2 regions of the Paenibacillus sp. JL3B1040 genome follow, and region 2 is predicted to be linked to the other one. Evidence: predicted binding sites of a transcription regulator. Region 2 holds the regulator's gene; the other holds the start of a gene.
The links. Region 2 encodes LexA, which represses DNA repair genes until DNA is damaged. Its sites were predicted from a motif close to CGAACATATGTTCG; they were not measured.

Region 1 (5,667 bases), 400 kb from region 2:
GATCGTGTGCTACTCCAATGAAATGAAGGAGAAGCTGTTGAACGTGCCGCATGATCTGCTGGAAGGCGACGGAGCCCCCGGCGCGGTCAGCGCGGAAACGGCCAAGGTGCTGGCCGAGCAGGTGCGTCTCACTGTCGGTACCGACTTCGGCCTGTCGATCACCGGCGTGGCCGGTCCCGGCCATTCCGAGCGCAAGCCCGTCGGCCTGGTGTACATCGCGATCTCGCGCCGTGGCTTCGACACCGCGGTGTTTGAGCTGAATCTCAAGGGGAACCGCGAGATGATCCGTTTGCGCGCGGCGAAGACGCTGTTGTACCGGTTGTGGAGAGCGCTGCAGGCATAACGGCGTTTGGAGTGCACATTGCATGGGAGCATCCTTTTGGTCATTATCCCTTTCACTCAGGTGTGATGGGTAAGCCTCTCAGCAACACACTAAAGGTAGTGCAATAGGCAGGCTCTTGCGCTTTGGAAGATAATGACATATAATCAAGGCACGGAAGAACCGTAGCAAACTGATTCAGTTGTGCTGCGGTTCTTTTTTGTTGTTGGAGTAACCATGGGAGGGGATGGGGATGAGGATGAGGGCAGCAGCTAAGTAGGTACGTAAGGCCGGGCTAACGTTAGACGAGTTGTGGTGCGAGTGTGATGGGAGGGGACAACGAATTCTGTTCGAATAATCATATATAACGGTGCCCCTTGAGTACAAATTTACTTGATATGTATGAAAACATTCATGGCTTACTAGCCACAACATACATATCTAGATGTAACATAACTCTTCCGCTATGGTGAGCGCATTTCCGAAGGAAACAGCGCCTATGGAGCTGTGTAAAGCGATCCACGCGCCAAAGTGAGCGAATCCCCGTAGGGGAGAGCGTCTTAGGAGCGTCACAGTCACTCCCACGTTCTTCCGGCGCGCAGCCGGGTGCCAACGACGGAAGGAGGCCGGCACCCCTCCAGAGAGGCAGGTCCCCAAGGAGCGCTCAAAGTAAGACTTACCCGAAGGGAGAAAAGCGATCCACGCGCCAAAGTGAGCGAATCCCCGTAGGGGAGAGCATCAAGGGAGCGTCACAGTCACTCCCACGTTCTTCCGGCGCGCAGCCGGGTGCCAACGACGGAAGGAGGCCGGCATCCACCCAAGAGGCAGGTCCCCAAGGAGCGCTCAAAGTAAGACGTACCCGAAGGGGGAAAAGCGATCCACGTGCCAAAGTGAGCGAATCCCCGTAGGGGAGAGCGTCAAGGGAGTATCTCAGTCACTCCAACGTTCTTCCAATTTGCGGGATCCCCAAGGGCAGCGGGCCCTTGGGGGCCCTCCCTTACGGTAAGGGAGGGTTTGGGAGGGTTGAGTTCCAGGTTTGGGACGGTTGAGAACAAATTACGAATGTATGTTCGAAAAAACGCTTGGCAAACATTCCAAAACAAGGTACAATGATATACGTGAGAAGTTACAAATGGACATGAATTATAATGGAATTTATGTTATTCAAGTATCTGTGATTTATATCTAATTTAAGGATGTGAGCTGATTGTCAGATCGTAAAGCAGCGCTGGAGATGGCGCTTCGCCAAATAGAAAAGCAATTCGGTAAAGGTTCGATCATGAAGCTGGGAGAATCGACGCACATGCAGGTGGAGATCGTTCCGAGCGGATCGATCGCCCTGGATATCGCCCTCGGTACCGGAGGACTTCCCCGCGGGCGGATCATCGAAGTCTACGGGCCGGAGTCTTCCGGTAAAACGACGGTCGCGCTGCACGCGATTGCCGAGGTTCAGAAGATCGGCGGACAAGCTGCCTTCATCGACGCCGAGCATGCGCTCGACCCGTCTTACGCCAGCAAGCTGGGCGTGAACATCGACGAATTGCTGCTGTCCCAGCCGGATACGGGGGAACAAGCGCTGGAGATCGCCGAAGCGCTCGTTCGCAGCGGCGCGGTGGATATTATCGTCATTGACTCCGTTGCGGCATTGGTACCTAAAGCGGAGATTGAAGGCGAGATGGGGGATTCGCACGTCGGCTTGCAGGCCCGTCTGATGTCGCAGGCGCTGCGGAAGTTGTCGGGGGCGATCAGCAAGTCGAAGACGATCGCCATCTTTATCAACCAGCTGCGCGAGAAAGTCGGCGTGATGTTCGGTAATCCGGAAACGACGCCAGGCGGACGTGCGCTGAAGTTCTATTCGACGGTTCGTTTGGACGTTCGCCGCGTCGAGACAATCAAGATGGGCAACGATATGGTGGGCAACCGGACGCGGGTCAAGGTTGTGAAGAACAAGGTTGCTCCCCCTTTTAAACAAGCTGAAATCGACATTATGTATGGAGAAGGCATTTCCAAAGAAGGCAGCCTTATCGACATCGGAACGGAGCTGGATATCGTAGACAAGAGCGGTGCTTGGTATTCGTATGCTGGCGAACGCCTTGGACAAGGTCGCGAGAACGCGAAGCAGTTCTTGAAAGAACATCCGGAAATCGCGAATACGATCGAGGCGAAAATCCGGGAAGCCAGCAATCTGACCACGTCGGTTGCCCCCGCTTCCGCCAGCGATTTGGAAGCGGAGCTTGAGGAAGAACAAGCGCTGTTCGGAGATGAATAAGCTCTTTAAGCCGTAGCCATCAAGCGCTCTGACCGCCGGCATTTCGCCGGGTCAGGGCGCTTTTGCGGTACTTGGGGAATTATATTGAAAGCTTAAGTTAGAACCGGAGGGATATGATGTGAGTACATGGGGACGATCGCGGGGAAAATCCGCGGGAAGAGGAGCCGGATCTACCTCTGGCGAACGGAGAGCGGACGAAATCGTAGACATTTCCGACGAGTCGTACTGGGAACCGCGGCCGCGAAGTGCCGGCCGGGATCAGGAGGGTGGGAAAACGGAAGAAACCGCAGGTTTGGACGCCTTCCCCGAGGACGTGGAGCTGGCGATTACGTCCGTATTGATGCTGAAACGGCCGAAGCATCGCTATCGGATCTCTTTTGGCGTATATACACTGGAGGTTCATGAGGATGTGATGATCAAATACCGCATGATCAAAGGCGCGGTATTCACCAAAGCGGAGCTGGAAGAAATCGTATCGGCCGACGAGCGTCAACAGGGATATGCCGACGCGCTGAAGTTTTTGAGCTTGAAGCCGCGAACGGCTTATGAAATATCGCATCGTTTAGGAGAAAAAGGCTGGGGCGAGGAGACGATTCAGGACGTACTGGGCCGTTTGCAATCGGAAGGGTACGTCGATGACGCCGCTTACGCCCAGGAATGGGCTTCTCAACGCGTTAGACTACGCGGGAAGGGGAAGCTGTGGGTTAAGCATGAATTGCGCCAGAAAGGCGTGTCCAAGTCGCTGATCGAGGAGGCGCTCGGCGAAGTCAGCGAAGACGACGAGTTTGAGAGCGCTCTTCAGTTGGGGTTAAAGAAATGGCAGGCAACCACGGGAGAGCCGCTTGACCGTAAGCGCAAGACCGGAGCATTTTTGCAGCGCCGCGGGTTTAGCGGTAGCGTCGTGTCCCGGGTCATGCGCGAACTCGCAAACCGGGAGCAGATGCATGGAATGGACGATTGGGACGAAGAATAAGAGGACGGGAGGGAACTCCTGTCATTTGCTTGACAATATCTTTTGTCAAATAATAAAATGAACATGAATCCATATCGTGAAAGGCCCTTTTTTTCCTTCCAAAATTATGGGTCTGAGGGTGGGGTTTATGTTCTCCAATCATGAAGGCAAAGCGCCTCTCGCCTTGTGATGGGGGAAGGGTCATGCTTTACAGCATGAACTGCTGAACTGAATGGGCAAGTCATGAATTCTTTGTATGAATGATGAACCTAAGAAACGAAAAGTAACTACAACTGCAAACATCCCAAGGAATGCCTTGGAGGAAACAACGGGGAGGTGAACAGATGCCATCAGTAATCTGGATCGTTCTCGTTGCAGCCGCTTTATTCTTTGGGTTCGTGATCGGGTATTTTATTCGCAAGTCTCTTGCCGAAGCTAAAATTTCCAGTGCAGAGCACGCGGCCAGCCAAATCTTGGAGACTGCCAAGAAGGACGCGGAAGCACTGAAAAAGGAAACGGTTCTGGAAGCCAAGGACGAAGTCCACAAGCTGAGAACCGAAGCTGATAAAGACATTCGTGAACGTCGGAATGAAATACAACGACAAGAAAGACGATTGTTGCAAAAAGAAGAGTCGCTGGATAAAAAATTGGAATCGCTTGAACGTAAAGAAGAGCAAGTGGTCAGCAAAGAGAAACGGATCGAAGAAACGCAGCAGCAAATCGACCTGATTTATAAAAGTCAGGTTCAGGAATTGGAGCGGATTTCCAACCTTACGATGGAAGATGCCCGTGCGATCATTTTGAACAATGTGGAGCAGGAAGTTCGCCATGAAACCGCGCAGATGATTAAGGACATTGAACAGCAGGCGAAGGAAGAAGCGGATAAGAAATCCCGCGAGATCATTACGCTGGCCATTCAACGTTGCGCTGCCGATCATGTGGCGGAAACGACGGTTTCCGTCGTAACGCTGCCGAACGAAGAGATGAAAGGACGGATCATCGGCCGGGAAGGCCGGAATATCCGGGCGCTCGAAACCTTGACCGGGATCGATCTGATTATCGACGATACGCCGGAAGCGGTGATCTTGTCGGGCTTCGACCCGATTCGCCGCGAAATTGCCCGCACCGCTTTGGAGAAGTTGGTGGCGGACGGACGGATTCATCCGGCACGGATCGAAGAAATGGTCGAGAAATCCCGCCGGGATGTGGACGAACGCATTCGCGAATATGGCGAACAGGCTACATTCGAAGTGGGCGTTCATGCGTTGCATCCGGATTTGATCAAGATTTTGGGACGTCTCAAGTTCCGGACAAGCTACGGTCAAAACGTACTGAAGCACTCGATGGAAGTCGCTTACCTGGCCGGATTGATGGCCGGAGAGCTGGGCGAAGACATCGCTCTTGCCAAACGCGCAGGTTTGCTGCACGATATCGGTAAAGCGCTTGATCATGAAGTGGAAGGGTCTCATGTCGAAATCGGCGTGGAGCTGGCTAAGAAGTATAAAGAACATCCGGTGGTTATCAACAGCATTGCCTCTCATCACGGCGATTGCGAGGCCACCTCTGTCATCGCCATGCTGGTTGGCGCAGCCGATGCTTTGTCGGCGGCAAGACCAGGCGCGCGTCGGGAAACGCTCGAAACCTACATTCGCCGGTTGGAGAAGCTCGAGGAAATTTCCGAGTCGTTCGAGGGCGTCGAGAAATCGTTTGCCATTCAGGCGGGCCGCGAGGTGCGCGTAATGGTGCAGCCGGATAAAATCGACGACGCGGAAGCATTCCGCTTGGCGCGAGACATTACCAAGACGATTGAGAGTGAACTCGATTATCCGGGTCATATCAAAGTGACCGTCATCCGCGAGACGCGGGCGGTTGAATACGCCAAGTAAAGGTTATGCTGAAAAGTGGCCCCTCGCGGGCCGCTTTTTCATTGCCTGAACGACCCTGGCTCCGCAAAGGGCTTAAGGTCAATAGTCAGAGGAGGGAACCAGCATTAAAGTTCTGTTTATTGGAGATATCGTCGGGAATACGGGCCGCAAAGCGCTGAAAGCCACGCTGCCCCATTTAAAATCGAAATACAATCCGCAGATTATTATCGCCAACGGGGAAAATGCGGCTGCGGGGCGGGGG
Region 2 (5,667 bases):
AAAGGGCTCATCGACAAGGGCGTCAATATCGCAGGTATCAAGCAAGTGATGAACCCGATGACCCGGGAATCGCAAGAAGCGACCGTCATTACGAAAGACACGGAAGAGAAACGCAAAGAAATGACGGATTCTCAGCTCTACCGCATGTTGAAGCAACAATTGGTTACAGGGAGCAACAAGCCGGGTCAAGTTTCTTTGATCCAAGGCGAACTATCCCGGTTTTTCAAAAAATAATTTAAACGTTGGGAGAGATTAAGGTGAGTTACACCAAAGAAGACATTTTGCGTATCGCCAAGGAAGAGAACGTGCGTTTTATCCGTTTGCAGTTCACGGATTTGCTGGGGACGATTAAGAACGTGGAAATTCCGGTCAGTCAATTGGAGAAAGCGCTGGATAACAAGATGATGTTTGACGGCTCTTCCATTGAAGGATATGTTCGTATCGAGGAATCCGACATGTATCTCTTCCCGGATCTTGACACATGGGTCATTTTCCCTTGGGTTACCGAGGATCGTGTAGCTCGTCTGATCTGCGACGTGTACATGCCTGACGGCACGCCGTTTGCGGGCGACCCGCGCGGGATTCTAAAGCGCGCGCTCAAGGAAGCCGAAGAGATGGGCTATACCTCGATGAACGTCGGACCGGAACCGGAGTTCTTCCTGTTCAAAACCGACGAGAAGGGCAACCCTACAACCGAGCTGAACGACCAAGGCGGATACTTCGACTTGGCTCCGACGGATCTGGGCGAGAACTGCCGCCGCGAAATCGTATTGACGCTGGAAGAAATGGGCTTTGAAATCGAAGCTTCTCACCACGAAGTGGCTCCGGGTCAACACGAAATCGACTTTAAATACGCTAATGCGGTTAAGGCCGCCGACCAAATCCAAACCTTTAAACTGGTCGTCAAAACGATCGCCCGTCAGCATGGGCTGCATGCCACGTTTATGCCGAAGCCGCTGTTCGGCGTGAACGGTTCCGGAATGCATTGCCACCAATCGCTGTTCAAAGGCAAAGTGAACGCATTTTATGATGAAAGCGACGAATTGGGCCTGAGCAAAGAAGCGCGCCACTATATGGCTGGCATTCTGAAGCATGCCCGCGCTTTTGCGGCGATTACGAACCCAACGGTGAACTCTTACAAACGCCTCGTTCCTGGGTATGAAGCCCCTTGTTATGTCGCTTGGTCTTCGAGCAACCGCAGCCCGATGATCCGGATTCCGGCATCCCGCGGACTCAGTACACGCGTCGAAGTGCGCAACCCGGATCCGGCCGCTAATCCTTACTTGGCCTTGGCCGTGATGCTGAAAGCCGGCCTGGACGGAATTAAGAAGGAGCTGCCGCTCGTTGAGCCGGTGGACCGCAACATCTATGTGATGTCCGAAGAAGAACGGGTAGAAGAAGGGATTCCAAGCCTTCCGGCCGACTTGAAGGAAGCGTTGGGCGAATTGCTGCGCAGCGAAATCATCAGCGAAGCGCTGGGGGATCATGCGTTGACGCACTTCTATGAATTGAAAGAAATCGAATGGGACATCTTCCGTACCCAAGTTCACCAATGGGAACGCGATCAATACATGACCTTGTACTAAAATCTCGTACCGAAAAGCCGCAGAATGCTGGAATCCCTTCCAGGTCTGCGGCTTTTTTTCGTTCGGAACCGGAATGGATTATTTTGGCTTTCAATTCGGATGCCATGATTTGCTCGGAATGGGACATCTTATAGATGAATAAAAAGGAGGATGAGACTCATGATCGTGACCGAGCTCAAAAGATATCAACGCCGCCGATACCGACTGAAGCAGTGGTGGATTGCGGAACGTACCGGGTTCGGCTGGAGAACGCGCGGTCGCCGCGAAAAAACGGGGTACAATCCGATGAACTTCCTGGATCTCGAATGGGACTAAGAAGCGCGTCGGAAGAGAAGGGGGCCAATGCAAACAGGACGAAGCCGACGTCATTCGGTCGCTTCGTCCTGTTTGGTATGGTGCTGCGTAAACGAGGAGAGGTTCGAAATTAGTGCAAGTCGCGGAACAGACCGATAACTTTGCCCAGGATGGTGACATGCTTCAAACGAAGCGGTTCCATCGTCGAATTCTCCGGCTGCAGGCGAACATGGTCTTTCTCTTTGTAGAACGTCTTGACCGTCGCCTCGTCATCCTCCGTCATGGCCACAACGATATCTCCGTTGTTGGCCGTCTGTTGTTGGCGGACGATTACATAATCCCCGCTATGTATTCCGGCTTCGATCATGCTGTCGCCAACCACGGAAAGCATGAATATTTCGCCGTCAGCGGCGTAGTGCTCGGGCAGCGGAAAATAATCTTCAATATTCTCCGTCGCCGTGATCGGCATGCCTGCGGTTACCTTCCCGACAACGGGAACGCGGGCAACGCTATGTGCGAACAAATTGTAATTCTCCGACTCTTCTTGGCCCAGCAGTTCGATGGCGCGCGGCTTGGTCGGGTCGCGGCGGATGAACCCTTTCTTCTCCAGGCGGTCCAGATGGCCGTGAACGGTGGAACTGGACGCCAATCCGACGGCTTCTCCAATCTCCCGCACGGAAGGCGGATACCCTTTGGCGCGCACTTCGTTGCGGATAAATTCAAGAATGGCTTGCTGCCGGCTCGATACCTTTGACATGACGGATCAACCCCATTTAGTAACGTTTGGAAAAATTATAACACAGAACTGTCGTTCGTACAAACATTAGTTCTAAAAAGAAACGGCTCGCGGCAGAACAAATCAAAAAAATAGGAACAACCGTTCGAAAAACTATTGAATCAAACAAATGTTCGTGTTATATTAAATACAGGAAACAGAACACTTGTTTGGAGTGATGGTGAAATGTTGAAGTATAGTTCTTATCAAAGCATCTACGAACAGCCTTCTTTTCGTCGTCCCGTGGAAAGAAGATCACATATGAGCGCATTCCTGAAGAGCAGATTGTCCAAAATCGCCCTGCTTCTTGTCATCCTCAGCGTCACTTGCACCGGCGTGGTACAGGCCTTTGCGGCGTCCGTCGATAGTTCCGAAGCGGAGGCCCCGGCGGAATACGTGGTGGTTATGCCTGGCGATACGCTGTGGGAAATCGCCGTAGAGAACAAGCCGCAAGGTCAAGATACGAGAGTCTACGTTCAGAAGCTGATTCGAGTCAACGGGCTGACAACCAGCTCGATTCAGGCCGGGGATACGCTGATGCTGCCAAGCAAACCGTAGAGCTGGATTCGCGCAATTTTTATAGAGAAGAACAAGAGCTTGTGGACGGGGCCGTCGTCGCCTTGACAAGCTCTTTTTCTCATGTCAAAGTAAGAATTAATGCCCTGTGTGACTTCATAGGACGCATAGTATATAAAGAAGCGGGAGGAACTTATGGACATCGATGCGTTGGTTAAGCGGATTAACGAGCTGGCCCGTAAAGCGAAAGAGGAAGGATTATCGCAGGACGAGCTATTGGAAAGGGCCCAGCTCCGGGAAACGTATCTGCAAAACGTTCGCAGGAATTTTCGGCAACAGCTCGAGTCGATCGAGATTGTAGATAAATAGGGAGGAACGGGTATGGGTTCGTTTGACCGTAAAGTAGAGCGTAATCAATTAAGAATGAACAAGAAAGGTAAGGGCCCTAACGTGGGGCAGGGGACCCGAAACTCGCGATCATCGCTTGGGGCTAGCGGAGAAGGCGAAGTGTTCAAAGGACGCAACTTCATTTTGCCTGCGGCTTTGTTTTTGTTGGCGCTTCTGTATGCCAGCGTAGGGATCATCGGCAATCCCGCGGAAGTGAACTCGGTGTTGTATTGGGCAACGATCTTTTTGTATATGCTGCTGGCGCTGATCATTTTTCTGCGCAAGCCTTATTTGCGCATCAGCAAAAGCGGGTTGCACACCTCGAAATTTAACCGCGATCGGATGTTGGATGCCGGCAATATCAGCAAAATCAAGGTTAGCCGGAACAAGATTGTGATCGAACCGAAGACCCGGGAACCGAAATGGGTGTTTTACCGGACCCGCAACCGTTTCGACACGGGAGCGATGGCCGCGCGGCTGGAGATGTACGCCAACACCCATCATGTGAAGCTGGAGAAGGAATAATCAGGAAATCGAACGGAGAGGGCTGGGAGAATGACGATCAAAGCGGTATGTTTTGACTTGGACGACACGCTGCTCTGGGATGAGCGGAGCGTAAGAGAAGCTTTCGCGGCGACCTGCGAAAGCGCGGCCAAGACGGCAGGACTAAACCCCGAACAGCTAGAGGAAGCGGTGCGCCGGGAAGCCCGGGGGTTGTATGAATCTTATGAGACTTATCCATTCACGACGATGATCGGAATCAATCCGTTCGAGGGGTTATGGGCAACGTTCTCCGCCGGGGAACAACCGGAGTTCCGCCAGTTGGAGCAGTTGGCTCCGGTTTATCGCAAGGAATCCTGGCGGCGCGGACTGCTTGCGCTTGGCGTGGACGACGAGGAACTGGCCGGCGGATTGGCGGAACAGTTCGGACGTGAACGCCGCTCTCGTCCTCACGTTTACGAGGAGACGTTTCAGGTTCTCAAGGAACTGAAGGGGAAGGTGAAGCTGCTGCTGCTGACGAACGGTTGTCCGGCGCTGCAGCAGGAGAAACTGGACGGCGTGCCGGAGTTGGCGCCGTATTTTGACGAGGTGGTGATCTCCGGAAATTTCGGCAAGGGCAAACCGGATCCGTCCATTTTCCGCCATGCGCTGGAATTACTGGCGATCGAACCGAATGAGGGGATCATGGTCGGCGACAAGCTGACGACGGATATCAAGGGCGCGCGCAGTGTCGGCATGACGGCGGTCTGGATTAATCGGGACGGCAAACCGCTGACCGGCGAAATCGTGCCGGATTATGAAATCAAGCATTTATCCGAATTGCACGGCCTCCTGGACAAACTGGCATAAACCCTAGCTGTCTGAAGGCCGCGCATCCGCCGCGGAAGGAGGGGAATCTGCATGCGAAACAAGGGGAAGGCAGGGCTGCTGGCCGTCGTGCTGGTGTTGTTCGTCGTCGCCGGATGCGGTCGCGGCGCATCGACGGCTGCCCGGACAGACACGCCGCTGGAGCCGATTCAAGTTGAACTTGAGGTGACGCCGTCCGCTGTCCAAGCCGGGGAACCGGTGACGTTTACCGCGAAAGTGACCCACCGCGGCGAGAACGTGGACGATGCGAAGGAAGTCATGTTCGAATTTTGGAATACGGCGGACGATGAGGCCAAACACAACCAGGTGAAAGTGAAGAGCGCCGGGAACGGCACTTATGTGCTGGAGCATTCGTTCAAAGTACCGGGCACCTATGAAGTGATCTCCCATGTCACCGCACGCGATCAGCACTCCATGCCCTCGAAGCAATTTACGGTGGAGTAAGCCGGCCTGCCGGCAAACCGGAAGATAAGCCGCTGTATCCCGAACCGGGGAGCGGCTTTTTTTGTTGAAGAAATTTCCGAATTATTTAAAAGAGTGGGAACAGATTCGTTCGGTTTTTAATTCCGATATGATCGATAGGATAACACTTTCTTATCTTGAGCATAAAGCGCGAGGGAATTGGCCAATCTCTCTTTTCTTCAACGCTTTATTCTGTTAAACTAAAACGTAACGTTTTACGGGAGGGACATGATCATGAGTAAACCAAGCCTGCTCGAAAGAATGAAAGAACGAATATTG

Region 1: the regulator LexA is predicted to act here: its motif matches at 1,379-1,392, upstream of recA (recombinase RecA).

The regions. Positions count from the first base shown of each region.
Region 1 covers NZ_CM169317.1:2,530,987-2,536,653, forward strand. Annotated here, with positions in the region: gene ACZF99_RS11315 (competence/damage-inducible protein A) at 1-343, shown strand, start outside; gene recA (recombinase RecA) at 1,527-2,588, shown strand; gene ACZF99_RS11325 (regulatory protein RecX) at 2,707-3,561, shown strand; gene rny (ribonuclease Y) at 3,885-5,426, shown strand; gene ACZF99_RS11335 (TIGR00282 family metallophosphoesterase) at 5,530-5,667, shown strand, end outside.
Region 2 covers NZ_CM169317.1:2,929,231-2,934,897, reverse strand. Annotated here, with positions in the region: gene ACZF99_RS13205 (MerR family transcriptional regulator) at 1-234, shown strand, start outside; gene glnA (type I glutamate--ammonia ligase) at 258-1,586, shown strand; gene ACZF99_RS13195 (hypothetical protein) at 1,746-1,901, shown strand; gene lexA (transcriptional repressor LexA) at 2,011-2,637, opposite strand; gene ACZF99_RS13185 (LysM peptidoglycan-binding domain-containing protein) at 2,842-3,213, shown strand; gene ACZF99_RS13180 (DUF896 domain-containing protein) at 3,367-3,540, shown strand; gene ACZF99_RS13175 (hypothetical protein) at 3,553-4,083, shown strand; gene ACZF99_RS13170 (HAD family hydrolase) at 4,114-4,908, shown strand; gene ACZF99_RS13165 (FixH family protein) at 4,960-5,370, shown strand; gene metH (methionine synthase) at 5,623-5,667, shown strand, end outside.